3 regions of the Microbacterium sp. M3 genome follow, and region 3 is predicted to be linked to each of the others. Evidence: predicted binding sites of a transcription regulator. Region 3 holds the regulator's gene; each other region holds the start of a gene.

Region 1 (4,236 bases), on a different contig from region 3:
CCCCGGCGGGCCCGAGATCGACCGGGCCGCGGCATCCGGCGACCCGAAGGCGATCGCCTTCCCGCGCGGGCTGTCGCGCGCCAGCGACATGGCGAAGCACCGCTACGACTTCTCGTTCTCGGGCCTCAAGACCGCCGTCGCACGCTGGGTCGAGCAGCGCCAGGCCGCCGGTGAGGACGTGCCCGTCGCCGACGTCGCCGCCGGCTTCCGCGAGGCCGTCGTCGACGTGCTCGTGACGAAGGCGCTCGCCGCCTGCCGCGACCACGGGGTGCCGCGCCTGCTGCTCGGCGGCGGCGTCATCGCCAACCGCCGCCTGCGCGACGTGGCCCTCGAGCGCGCCGCCGCCGAGGGTGTGACGGTGCGCATCCCGCCGTTGTCGCTGTGCACCGACAACGGCGCCATGATCGCCGCCCTCGCGTCGGAGCTCATCATGTCGGGCCGCCCGCCGTCGACGCTCGGCTTCGGCGCCGACTCGACGCTGCCGGTCACCGAGATCCAGGTGGCGGGGTCGGCATGACGGACGAGCGGATGCCGCAGCCCGCCGATTCGCCGACCGCCGAGCCGGTGCGGCCGGACGACGCCGACGACCGGGCTGCTGCCGCGACCACACCCGGCGGTGAAGCAGGTCCACGGCCGGCCGCGGCTGCCGCGCCGCCGGTCCCGCCCGCCCTCGCACAGCCGGTCCCGCCCGCGCCGGCGGCAGGTCCGCGGGTCGAAGCGGCGTCGCCGGACGTCGACCTCGCGCAGGACGCCTCGCCGCTGCCCGGCGCGCATCGCGGCGGGTTCCAGCGGCTGCCCACCGCGCCCGTCGCTGTCACCGTGGAGTCGGCCCCGTCCGAGCCCGGCGGCGAGTTCACGCCCGACGCGACCTCGTGGGACGACTCGGACTCGGACTTCTCGCGCGGCCTCGGGGGATGGGCGCTCGCGTTCGCGATCATCGGGCTGCTCGTGTCGCTGTTCGTCGGATGGGGCTTCCCGATCGGCCTCGTGGCCATCGTGACGGCGATCATCGCCCTGCGCCGGCCGCAGGAGAGCCGCGCGGTCGCCGTGTGGGCGATCGTGCTGGGCACCGTCTCGATCCTGTACAGCGCGGGCTGGCTGCTGTTCGCGGCCTACCGCGCGAACCTCTTCGGCTGACCGTCAGACGCGCTCGGCGAGGATCGCCGTCCGCCGCGTTCCGATCCGCGTGAGGATCAGGGTCGCGGTCTCCGGTCCCCGCAGCTTCAGGCGCGTGCGCAGCGTCGCCGGGTCGACGTCGACACCGCGCTTCTTGATCTCCAGCCGCCCGATGTCGCGCTCGCGGAGCGCCTTGCCGAGAGCCTTCTCATCAGCGGGCAGCGTCTCGCGCACGCGGAACGTCTGGACGAACGGCGAGGTGAGCGCGGCGTCCGACGTGAGGTAGGCGATGTGCTCGTCGAGCATGCCGGCCTCCAGCGAGCGCGCCACGTCGCCGATGAGCCGCGCGCGGATCACCGCACCGTCGGGCTCGTGCAGGTAGGCGCCGAGGTCGCGCACCGGCTCGTCCGCGGCATCCGTCTCGGCGGTGATCTCGTGAGCGCGCGCCGCGGCCCCGTCGCCGCGGATGACCAGCGCGGCCCGGCGCACGCCCGCACGCGCCAGCGCGCCCGACCACAGCACGAGTTCGACCGTCGATCCGTCGGCGCTCACCCACTGCGCCTCGACGTCGTCGGGGATGAGGTCGCGGTCGAGGCCGGGCCCGAGCTTCACGCCCACCGGCATGCGGCGGGCGAGGTCGAACACCCAGTCCAGCGACGGCGACCAGTCGCCGGGGCGCGTGCGGGTGGTCTCGCCGTGCCCCGCGGTGCGGCGTGCAGGGTCGAGCCAGACGGCGTCGACGCCCCGGAGGTCGGTGTCTTCCGCGGTGCCGTGGCGCACCTCGACGTCGGCGCCGAAGGGCGCGAGATTGAAGGCGGCGATGCCGGCGGTCACCTCGTCGGCATCGACGGCCGTGACGCGCACGCCGAGGCCCGCGAGTCCGAGGGCGTCCCCGCCGATGCCGCAGCCGAGATCGGCGACGTGTGTGAGGCCCGCGTCGCGGAACCGCGCCGCGTGCCGTGCCGCGATCGGAAGCCGGGTCGCCTGTTCGAGCCCGGCGCGCGTGAACAGCATGCGCTCGGCGAGGTCGCCGAACTTGGTGCGCGCCCGCGTGCGCAGCCGCGCCTGTCCGACCACCGCCGAGACGAGGTCGGGGGAGTGGCCGTCTCGGCGCAGCCGCGTCACCGCGCGCGCGACGTCGTCGGACGACTCCACCGGAGGCATCGCGTCGAGCAGCCGGAGGCCTTCGGGCGTCAGGAGCGCGGTGAGCTCGGCGATCTCCATCCCGCCAGCCTAGGCGGCTCCTGCGAAGCCGTCGCCCGCCCCGGCCAGCGAGGCGCGCGCGACGCCGCGGCCTCGATTCGACTCCCGGCGCAACGGGCTGGCACTCACGTTGCGTGAGTGCCAGCCCGTTGCCTAGACTGGCGTAAGCACTCTCAATGTCAGAGTGCTAACGAGTCTTCAGTCTCAAGAAAGAAGAGGTAGACCGTGTCGGTTTCCATCAAGCCGCTCGAGGACCGCATCGTCATCAAGCAGGTCGAGGCCGAGCAGACCACGTCCAGCGGTCTGGTCATCCCCGACACCGCCAAGGAGAAGCCCCAGGAGGGCGAGGTCGTGGCGGTGGGCCCCGGCCGCATCGACGACAACGGCAACCGCATCCCGCTCGACGTCGCCGTCGGCGACCGCGTGATCTACAGCAAGTACGGCGGCACCGAGGTCAAGTTCGGCGGCGACGAGTTCCTCGTCCTGTCGGCTCGCGACGTCCTGGCGGTCGTCGTCCGCTGAGTTCTGCGCACCGCGTGACCGAGAGGGTCGGATGCCTCGGCATCCGGCCCTCTCGTCATGTCCGGGCGCTCGGACCGCCGCCGCCGTCGCCGGGCGTAGGCTGACCCGGTGAGTCCCGAGCAGTCCCCTTCCCCCGAACGCGGCACGGTGGACGGGCTCGACGACTCGACCGCCCTCGACCTGGGCGTCACCACGACCGGGAGCCGCGGCATCCGTCTCGCCGCCGCCGAAGCGCGCGAACGCACGCTCGGCGGCATCTACACCTTCTCGGCGTACCTGCTGTGGGGCTTCCTGCCGCTGTACTTCCTGCTGCTCGACCCCACGGGGCCGTGGGAGCTGGTGGCGTGGCGCATCCTCCTGTCGCTGGCGTTCTGCGCCCTGCTGCTCACCGTGACGCGCACGTGGCCGCGGCTGGCGGCGATCTTCCGGCAGCCGAAGGTGCTGGGCCTGACCGTCATCGCGGGTCTTCTGATCTACGTCAACTGGCAGGTCTTCATCTACGGGGCGCTGAGCGGCCACGTCATCGAGACGAGCCTCGGCTACTTCATCAACCCGATCGCCACCGTTCTCCTCGCCGTGCTCGTGCTGCGCGAGCGGCTGCGCGCCACGCAGTGGGTGGCGATCGGCGTCGCCGCCTGCGCCGTGCTCGTCATCATGATCGGGTACGGCGCCTTCCCGTGGATCGCGCTCACGCTCGCGGCGTCGTTCGGTCTGTACGGCCTGGTCAAGAAGAAGGTCGGCCCGTCGGTCGACGCGGTGAGCGGCCTGACGCTCGAGACCATGTGGCTGACGCCGATCGCCGTCGTCGTGCTCATCGTCGTCGGCGCCACCCAGGGCCTGACCATGGGGGCGGACGGCTGGGAGCACGCGGTGCTGCTCAGTCTCGCCGGCATCGTGACCGCGATCCCGCTGCTGCTCTTCGCGGCCGGCGCGCGCCGGGTCTCGCTCACGACCATCGGGCTGCTGCAGTTCGTCGCGCCGATCCTGCAGTTCATCATCGGGGTGTGGGTGCTGCAAGAGCCCATGCCGCTCGAGCGCTGGATCGGGTTCGGCCTGGTGTGGGTCGCGCTGATCATCCTCACCGTGGACTCGGTGGTGCACGCGCGCCGTTCGCGCGTCGCAGCGTCCTGACGCACGGCGCGGGCCCGTGCGGTGGCACTGCCGGCGACTTATCCACAGCGGCACGCCGTCGTGCGGCGATGGAATTGCCCGCCGACCACGCTTTTCAAGCTGTTACAGATCGTTAACGAAAGGCAACATTGGCGAGCCTCGACGGCGATTAGGTTTAGTGCACTGGGTCGGCGCCCGAGCCGTTCCCGTGGTAATCACACAGCAAGGAGCAACATGAGCGTCTTCACCCGCTCGCGCAAGTCCACCGTGCTCGGCGGCCTCGCG
Region 2 (4,236 bases), on a different contig from region 3:
TCGACGCGGCGTTCTGCAGCGCCGAACGGGTCACCTTGGCGGGGTCGATGATGCCCTGCGCGAACAGGTCGCCGTACTCGCCCGAAGCGGCGTTGAGGCCGTGGCCCGCCGGGAGCTCCGAGACCTTGTTCGCCACGACGCCCGGCTCGAGACCGGCGTTGAGGGCGATCTGCTTCAGCGGAGCCTCGATCGCGACGCGCACGATGTTCGCGCCGGTCGCCTCGTCACCCGACAGCTCGAGGGCGTCGAGCGCCTTCTTGCCGGACTGGATGAGCGCGACGCCACCACCGGGGACGATGCCCTCCTCGACGGCCGCCTTCGCGTTGCGCACGGCGTCCTCGATGCGGTGCTTGCGCTCCTTGAGCTCGACCTCGGTGGCCGCACCCGCCTTGATGACGGCGACGCCGCCGGCGAGCTTGGCGAGGCGCTCCTGCAGCTTCTCGCGGTCGTAGTCGCTGTCGGTGTTGTCGATCTCGCGACGGATCTGGGTCACGCGGCCGTCGATGGCGGCGGCGTCGCCGGCACCCTCGACGATCGTGGTCTCGTCCTTGGTGACGATGACCTTGCGCGCACGGCCGAGCAGGTCGAGGGTGGCGTTCTCGAGCTTGAGACCGACCTCCTCGGTGATGACCTGGCCGCCGGTGAGGATCGCGATGTCCTGCAGCTGCGCCTTGCGACGGTCGCCGAAGCCGGGAGCCTTGACGGCGACCGACTTGAAGATGCCGCGGATCTTGTTGAGCACCAGGGTCGCCAGCGCCTCACCCTCGACGTCCTCGGCGATGATGACGAGCTCCTTGCCGTCCTGGATCACCTTGTCGACGACGGGCAGAAGGTCCTTGATGTTCGAGATCTTCTGGTTCGCGATGAGGATGTACGGGTCCTCGAAGACGGCCTCCTGGCGCTCCGGGTCCGTGACGAAGTAGGGGTTGATGTAGCCCTTGTCGAAGCGCATGCCCTCGGTGAGCTCGAGCTCGGTACCGAACGTCTGCGACTCCTCGACGGTGACGACGCCCTCCTTGCCGACCTTGTCGATGGCCTCGGCGATGAGCTGGCCGATCTCCGGGTCAGCGGCCGAGATCGACGCGGTCGCGGCGATCTGGTCCTTGGACTCGACCTCCTTGGCGCCCTCGAGCAGCTCGGCGGTGATGGCCGTGACGGCCTTCTCGATGCCGCGCTTGAGCGAGATGGGGTCGGCGCCGGCCGCGACGTTGCGCAGGCCCTCGCGCACGAGCGCCTGGGCGAGGACGGTGGCGGTGGTGGTGCCGTCACCGGCGACGTCGTCGGTCTTCTTGGCGACCTCCTTGACGAGCTCCGCGCCGATCTTCTCGTACGGGTCGTCCAGCTCGATCTCCTTGGCGATCGAGACACCGTCGTTCGTGATCGTGGGGGCGCCCCACTTCTTCTCGAGCACGACGTTGCGACCGCGCGGGCCGAGCGTCACCTTGACGGCGTCGGCCAGCGTGTTGAGGCCGCGCTCGAGGCCGCGACGGGCCTCCTCGTCGAAAGCGATGATCTTTGCCATGTGTGTGTCGTCCCTCCGGAACGTTGGCTTGGGGTGTTAGCACTCAACAAACGCGAGTGCTAAATCATTCTGGCACTCGACCCTATCGAGTGCAAGCCGCGGGAGGGATGCCGGAACACGAAGAAACGGGATGCCCCGAGGCATCCCGTCTCTTCATCGGTCGGCGTCTGGCGCCGGATCGCGCGATCAGACGACGCGCACCGACTCGGCCTGCGGGCCCTTCTGCCCGGAGCCGACCGTGAACTCGACCGTCTGCCCCTCTTCGAGCACGCGGAACCCCGTCATGTCGATGTTCGAGTAGTGGACGAAGACGTCCTGGCCGTCGGCGACGGTGATGAAGCCGAAGCCCTTCTCGGCGTTGAACCATTTGACGGTGCCCTGGGTCATGCGTATCTCCTGTAGCCGGCATTGCAGGGCTTCATCGTATTCAGGCGCGATTGCGGCTCCGGCGACTTTCGTCACTTGTTGACACGCAGGCACTCAACTGTTTACCCCCGCGAAACACGGGCCGTCCGCCCGCGTGCGGGCGTGCCCGACCAGGGGTCGAGCGGGCGCTACCCGGCGGTGGCGCGGTCGGTGCCGATCACCACGGTCAGCTGCGGCACGTCGGGCGAGCTCGGCGGATACGCGTCGCTCTGCTCGATCGCGGCACCGCCGATGACCCCCGCGAGTCCGGCAGCCGCGGCCTCGTCGGCGGGGTCCGCATAGAAGACCGTCGTGGTCGGGAACTCCTGGCCCGCCTCACCGGCGGTGACCTTCTCGTCGCTCCACCCGGCCGCGACGACGACGTCCTTCATCTGCGTCGCGAGTCCCTGTTCCGTCGTGGCGTTGAGGATCACCACGTCGTAGTCGGCGTCGATCACCGGCGCCACCTCGGCGGTGGGCGTCGGCGTCGGGGTGGGAGTCGGTGCGAGCTCGATCCGCCCGGAGGCGATGAGCGTCCCGAAGATGCCGATCGCGATGAGCACGATGGTCGCGAGCGCCGCCCACAGCAGCACGACCCAGCCGCGCATGCGCGGGTTCTCCGCGCGGTGCGCGCCGACCCGGTCCGTCTCCGGGACGTCGTCGAAGCGATCCCTGGGGTAGGTGGTGGTCGGCACCCGATGATGTTACCCGCCGAAGCCCGCGCGGCCCGTGTGCCGCAGCGGTGCGTCCGGAGGCGCCCGCATCGGCACGAGCGGGGCCCCGCACCGCCCCGGGGCGCGCGGAAGAAGGCGTCAGCGCACGTCGGCGGCGCGGTCCGCGCGCTCGCGTACCCGGGCGTCGCGGAGGCGGCGCAGCCGCTTCACGAGCATGGGGTCGTGCTGCTGCGCCTCGGCGGTGTCGATGAGCCGGCCGAGCAGCTGGTAGTACCGCGCCGGCGACAGCCCGAGGTCCGCGCGGATCGCCTCCTCCTTCGCCCCCGCGTGCCGGCGCCATTCGGCCTCGAAGTCGAGGATGGCGCGGTCGCGGTCGGTCAGGGGCACGTGCACACGCTAGTGCGCGGCATCCGTCTTCCCCGCGCGCGACGCGCGCCAATGCACGAACGAGCCGAGCGGATCGACGGCGGCGAGCGCTGCGCCGTCCCTGGCGAGCGCGAAACCGCCCCACGCCTCGGCGTCGACCGACGGCACGCCCTCGTGGAGGCCCGGCGGGTCGATGGTGATCCACACCGCGTCGAGTGCGGTGACAGCGGCGATCACACGCTCCCGGCCCGCGCGCGGGACGTGCGGCAGGACGCCCGGGGTGGTGACCACCAGCGTCGCATCGGGCGGCGCGAGGGCGGCGGTCCGGCGCAGCACCTCCGGGTCGGAGGCATCGCCGGCGATCAGGAGCGGCGGATCGACCGCGGCGATGTCGAGCGCCGCTGCGATGCGCTCGACGCGCCCTCTCTCCCCCGGCCACACCAGGCTCTCGAGGAACCGCCGGTCGTCGGGGTCGGCGGCGTCGAGCGGCGCGAGGTCGATGCCGGCGCGCCACACCACCTCCGGCATCCGCAGCGGCGCGTCACCGGTCACGTCGCACTCGAGCACGACCGCCGAGGGCCCTGTCGCCGGGTCGAGCCCGACGACGGACGCGCCTCGGCGGTACCGGTACGAGTAGCGGTCGGGGAAGAGGCAGAGACCGGCGCTCGCCCCCAGCTCGAGCAGGGCGAGCGGTCCGTCGATCGTCGCGAGGCCGGGAAGGAGTGCCGCGCACCGCTGCGGCTCGTTGGTCTGCAGACGGCGGACGGATCCCTCGGCGACCAGGTCGTCGGCCTGCGCGCGCACCCAGGTGGCCCAGGCGGGGAAGGGCGCCTCGGGGGCGCCCAGCATGCGCGACACCGCGAACACCAGCGGGGGCTGGCGCCGGGAGGCCGGGATGCGCGCGAGGATCCTCGCGAGATCCGGGTCGGCGGCGACGCCCGCGGCCCACTCCTCGTACAGCGGCGACCGCCCGGGCGCCTCGTCGCGGGCGAAGCGCGCGTACCGCTCGACGACCGCGGCCTCGTCCTCCCCGTCCACGTTGCCATCCTCCCGCACCCCGGCAGCGCCCTGCAGAACCCAGGGCAGCAGCCGATCGCGCCGCCACCGGCCGAGGGGGCGCGGGGCTGCGGTTGAATGGAGGGGTGCCCGCAGACCGGGCCGAGGAGGACCCATGAGTTACGCCGTCGACAAGAGCGACGCCCAGTGGCGCGCCGAACTGAGCCCCGAGCAGTACGCCGTGCTGCGCGAGGCGGGCACCGAGCGGCCCTG
Region 3 (4,236 bases):
GGCGCGCGGCAGGACCAGTACGCCGACACGCTCGTGCAGGAGGTCCGGCTCGCGGCGGGCGTGCTCGCGCGCGCGGGGGGCAACCGGCCGGCGAAGACCGTGTTCTTCGGCGGCGGCACTCCGACGCTCCTGCCGCCCGGCGATCTCGGCCGCATGCTCGACGGGGTCCGCGAGACGTTCGGAGTCAGCGAGGGCGCCGAGATCACGGTCGAGGCCAACCCCGACACTGTGACGCCCGCCGTCGCGGCCGAGCTCGCGGCATCCGGTGTCACCCGGCTGTCCATCGGCATGCAGTCGGCCGTCCCGCACGTGCTCGCCGCCCTCGACCGCACCCACGATCCCGACAATGTCCGCACCGCCGTCGCGGCGGCACGCGCCGCCGGACTCGACGTCAGCGTCGACCTCATCTACGGCGCGCCCGGCGAATCGCTCTCGGACTGGCGCGCGTCGCTCGATGCGGCCTTGGAACTGGACTCCGACCACGTCTCGGCCTACGCGCTCATCATCGAGGACGGCACGAAGCTCGCGCGCCAGATCCGCCGGGGCGAGGTCGCCGCGCCCGACGACGACCTGCAGGCCGACATGTACGAGCTCGCCGACGAGCTCCTCGCCGCCGCGGGCTTCGAGTGGTACGAGGTCTCGAACTGGTCTCGAGGAGAGATGCACCGCTCCCGCCACAACCTCGCGTACTGGACGGGGACCGACTGGTGGGGCTTCGGGCCGGGTGCCCACAGTCACGTCGGCGGTGTGCGCTTCTGGAACGTCAAGCACCCCGCCGCGTACGCACAGCGGCTCGCGAGCGGCGAGTCGCCGGCTGCCGGACGGGAGATCCCGGATGCCGCGGCCCGGGCGCTCGAGAGCGTGCTGCTGCGTTCGCGCATCCGCGAGGGCCTGCCGATCGCCGAACTGCACCCCGACGGCCGCCGCGCGGTGGCGGCGCTCATCGCCGACGGGCTGATCGACGGTCCCGCGGCCGTGCGCGGCCGGGTCGTCCTCACGCTGCGGGGCCGGCTGCTGGCCGACGCCGTGGTCCGCGCCCTCACCGACTGAGCGCCGGCGGCTGCGGCCGCGGCCTGCCGCGACACGGCGAGCCGCGTGGCCGTTCGGCGATCCTGACGGAGCCATCGGATAGAATTGGCACTCCAGTCATGCGAGTGCCAGACGGCGCCAGATGCCACGCAGCGTGAGGAGGCGGGATGGTCAGCGAGCGGGGACTGCAGGTGCTGCGGGCGATCGTCCAGGATTACGTCGACACGCGTGAGCCGGTCGGCAGCAAGGCGATCGTCGAGCGGCACGCGTTCGGCGTTTCTGCGGCGACGATCCGCAACGACATGGCGCTCCTGGAGGACGAGGAGCTCATCGCCGCGCCGCACACCTCCTCGGGGCGCATCCCCACCGACAAGGGCTACCGGGTCTTCGTCGATCACCTCGCCGAGCTGCGCCCGCTGTCGCCGGCTCAGCGCGCGGCGATCGCGTCGTTCCTGGAGGGCCCGGGAGATCTCGACGACGTGCTGGTGCGCACCGTCCGGGCACTGACCCAGCTCACCGGCCAGGTCGCCATCGTCCAGTACCCCTCGTTCGCGCGCGCGACGGTCACGCACGTCGAGCTCGTGCAGCTCGGCGGCGGGCGGATGCTCGTGATCGTCGTCACCGACACCGGGCGCGTGTCGCAGCGCTTGACGTTCGTGGGCGAGGAATTCGACGACGCCGACCTCGCACGCATCCGCGCCGAGCTCGGCACCGTCCTCGTCGGCCGACCGGTGCGAGAGGGGCTGCAGCGCATCGCCGACCGGCTCGACGCACCCGCCGCCCAGACCCCCGCGCCCGCCCACGAGCGCGCCACCGATGAGATCGTCCGTGCCGTTGCCGAGGAGCTGGAGGAGTTCCGCCAGGACAAGCTGGTCATGGCCGGCAGCGCGAACCTCGCGCGTCGCGAGGCGGACTTCCGCGGAAGCATCTACCCGCTCCTCGAGGCGATCGAGGAGCAGGTCACGCTGCTGCGGCTGATGGGCGAGATGGTCGCTGACGAGCAGGGGCTCTCGGCCAGCATCGGCCGGGAGAACGACGCGTTCGGACTCGGTGAAGCCTCGGTCGTGGCGAGCGACTACGACGGCACCGGATCACTGGCCCGCGTCGGCGTGCTCGGTCCGACCCGCATGGACTACCCCACGAACCTCGCGGCGGTGCGAGCCGTCGCGCGTTATCTCACGCGCATGCTCGAGCAGGACGACAGCTCCCGCTGAGCGGACGCGCATCTACGATCCCGCGGCCCGCCGCGGCAGGAAGGCGAAAGTGGCTGACCATTACGAGGTCCTCGGCGTCGCACGCGACGCCACCCCCGACGAGATCAAGAAGGCGTACCGGCGCCTGGCCCGGCAGCTGCACCCGGACGTCAACCCGGGTGAGGACGCCTCCGAGCGGTTCAAGCTCGTGACGCACGCGTACGACGTGCTGAGCGATCCCGAGCAGCGCGCCCGCTACGACATGGGCGGCGGCGAGTCGCCGTTCGGCGGGGCCGGCGGCTTCGGCGGCTTCAACGACATCTTCGAGACGTTCTTCGGCGCAGCCGGCGGTTCGCGCGGTGGACGGCCCCGCTCGCGGCGCGAGCGGGGTCAGGACGCCCTCGTCCGCGTGACGCTCGAGCTCGGCGACGTCGTGTTCGGCACGCACCGCGACATCGACGTCGACACGGCGGTGCTGTGCGAGACCTGTCAGGGGTCTTGCTGTCAGCCCGGCACCGGCCCGGTGACGTGCGAGATCTGTCACGGCACCGGCAACGTCCAGCGCCAGGTCCGCAGCCTGCTCGGCAACGTCGTCACGTCGCAGCCCTGCAACGTCTGCCAGGGCTACGGCACCACGATCCCGTACCCGTGCGCGACGTGCCAGGGTCAGGGCCGCGTCCGCGCCCGGCGGACGGTGTCGCTCGACATCCCCGCCGGCGTCGAGACCGGCCTGCGCCTGCAGCTGCCCGGCTCCGGCGAGGTGGGCCCGGCCGGCGGCCCCAACGGCGACCTGTACATCGAGGTCACGGTGTCGCCCCACGAGGTGTTCAGCCGCGAAGGCGACGACCTTCTGGCGACCCTCGAGGTCTCGATGCCCGACGCGATCCTCGGTGCGACGACCACGATCGAGTCGCTCGACGGTCCCGTCGAGCTCGAGGTGCGCCCGGGCGTGCAGGCCGGTGACGTGCTCACGATCAAGGGCCGCGGCATCACGCCCCTCCGCGGCTCGCAGCGCGGCGACCTGCGCGTCGGCGTGCACGTCGTCACGCCGACGCGCCTGGATCACAAGCAGCGCGCCCTCATCGAGGAGTTCGCGAAGCGCACGAAGGCGCCGGCGCCCCGGCTGGCGGAATTCCACCAGGGCCTGTTCGCGAAGCTCCGCGACCGGTTCCGGAACGGCTGACCCGTGCCGCTGCACTTCCTCCTCGAAGAACCCGTCCACGCGATCGAGGGCGACGCCGTCACCCTGACGGGCGCCGAGGCCCACCACGCCGCGACCGTGCGCCGGGTGCGCGTGGGGGAGGAAGTCACCGTCGGCGACGGTGCGGGCGCCTGGCTCACCGGCGAGGTGGAGTCGGTGGCGCCGCGCGAGGTCGTCGTGCGCATCCGGGAGCGGACGGATGCCCCGCCTCCCGCGCCCCGGATCGTTCTGGTGCAGGCGCTCGCCAAGGGTGATCGCGACGAGCTGGCCGTCCAGACCGCGACCGAGCTGGGTGTCGACGAGATCGTCCCCTGGCAGTCGGCACGCAGCGTGTCGCGGTGGGACGCGGCCAAAGCCGCCAAGGGGCGGGCGCGATGGGCGTCGATCGCACGGGAGGCTGCGAAGCAGGCGCACCGCGCCTTCCTCCCCGAGGTGGCCGAGCTCACCACGACGGCCGGCCTGGTGCGCCGGGCTGCGGCATCCGTCGTCCTCGTCCTGGAGCCGGCGGCGAGCGAGCCGCTGAGCGCCCTGACGCTGGACCCGGCCGATCCGCGGGACATCGTGCTCGTCGTCGGTCCCGAGGGCGGCATCGCGCCCGAGGAGCTGGCTCTGCTCGGCGAGGCGGGCGCACGGCAGGTACGGCTCGGCGACACCGTGCTGCGCACGTCGACCGCCGGCCCCGCCGCTCTGGCCGTGGTCAGCACGGCACTCGGGCGGTGGTGACGGGAATCCCGTCCGCGGCGACCGACCCCGCGCGCGTCGCGAGTGCCGGGCCCGGCGCACGGACCCGTCGGTAGACTTGCCCGCATGAGC

What was found. Region 3 encodes HrcA, which represses chaperone genes, less so after heat shock. Its sites were predicted from a motif close to TTNGCACTCGNNNNNNNCGAGTGCNAA; they were not measured.
Region 1: the regulator HrcA is predicted to act here: its motif matches at 2,438-2,464, upstream of groES (co-chaperone GroES).
Region 2: the regulator HrcA is predicted to act here: its motif matches at 1,559-1,585, upstream of groL (chaperonin GroEL).

What each region holds. Positions count from the first base shown of each region.
Region 1 is NZ_JAWTZT010000004.1:458,050-462,285, forward strand. It holds gene tsaD (tRNA (adenosine(37)-N6)-threonylcarbamoyltransferase complex transferase subunit TsaD) at 1-517, shown strand, start outside; gene R8Z57_RS14295 (hypothetical protein) at 514-1,137, shown strand; gene R8Z57_RS14300 (THUMP-like domain-containing protein) at 1,141-2,340, opposite strand; gene groES (co-chaperone GroES) at 2,545-2,841, shown strand; gene rarD (EamA family transporter RarD) at 3,052-3,972, shown strand; gene R8Z57_RS14315 (ABC transporter substrate-binding protein) at 4,186-4,236, shown strand, end outside.
Region 2 is NZ_JAWTZT010000001.1:346,666-350,901, forward strand. It holds gene groL (chaperonin GroEL) at 1-1,522, opposite strand, end outside; gene R8Z57_RS01535 (cold-shock protein) at 1,709-1,909, opposite strand; gene R8Z57_RS01540 (LytR C-terminal domain-containing protein) at 2,077-2,622, opposite strand; gene R8Z57_RS01545 (DUF3263 domain-containing protein) at 2,740-2,988, opposite strand; gene R8Z57_RS01550 (DUF2332 domain-containing protein) at 2,998-4,005, opposite strand; gene msrB (peptide-methionine (R)-S-oxide reductase MsrB) at 4,139-4,236, shown strand, end outside.
Region 3 is NZ_JAWTZT010000002.1:572,944-577,179, reverse strand. It holds gene hemW (radical SAM family heme chaperone HemW) at 1-1,050, shown strand, start outside; gene hrcA (heat-inducible transcriptional repressor HrcA) at 1,197-2,243, shown strand; gene dnaJ (molecular chaperone DnaJ) at 2,293-3,405, shown strand; gene R8Z57_RS08010 (16S rRNA (uracil(1498)-N(3))-methyltransferase) at 3,409-4,146, shown strand; gene R8Z57_RS08005 (HIT domain-containing protein) at 4,231-4,236, shown strand, end outside.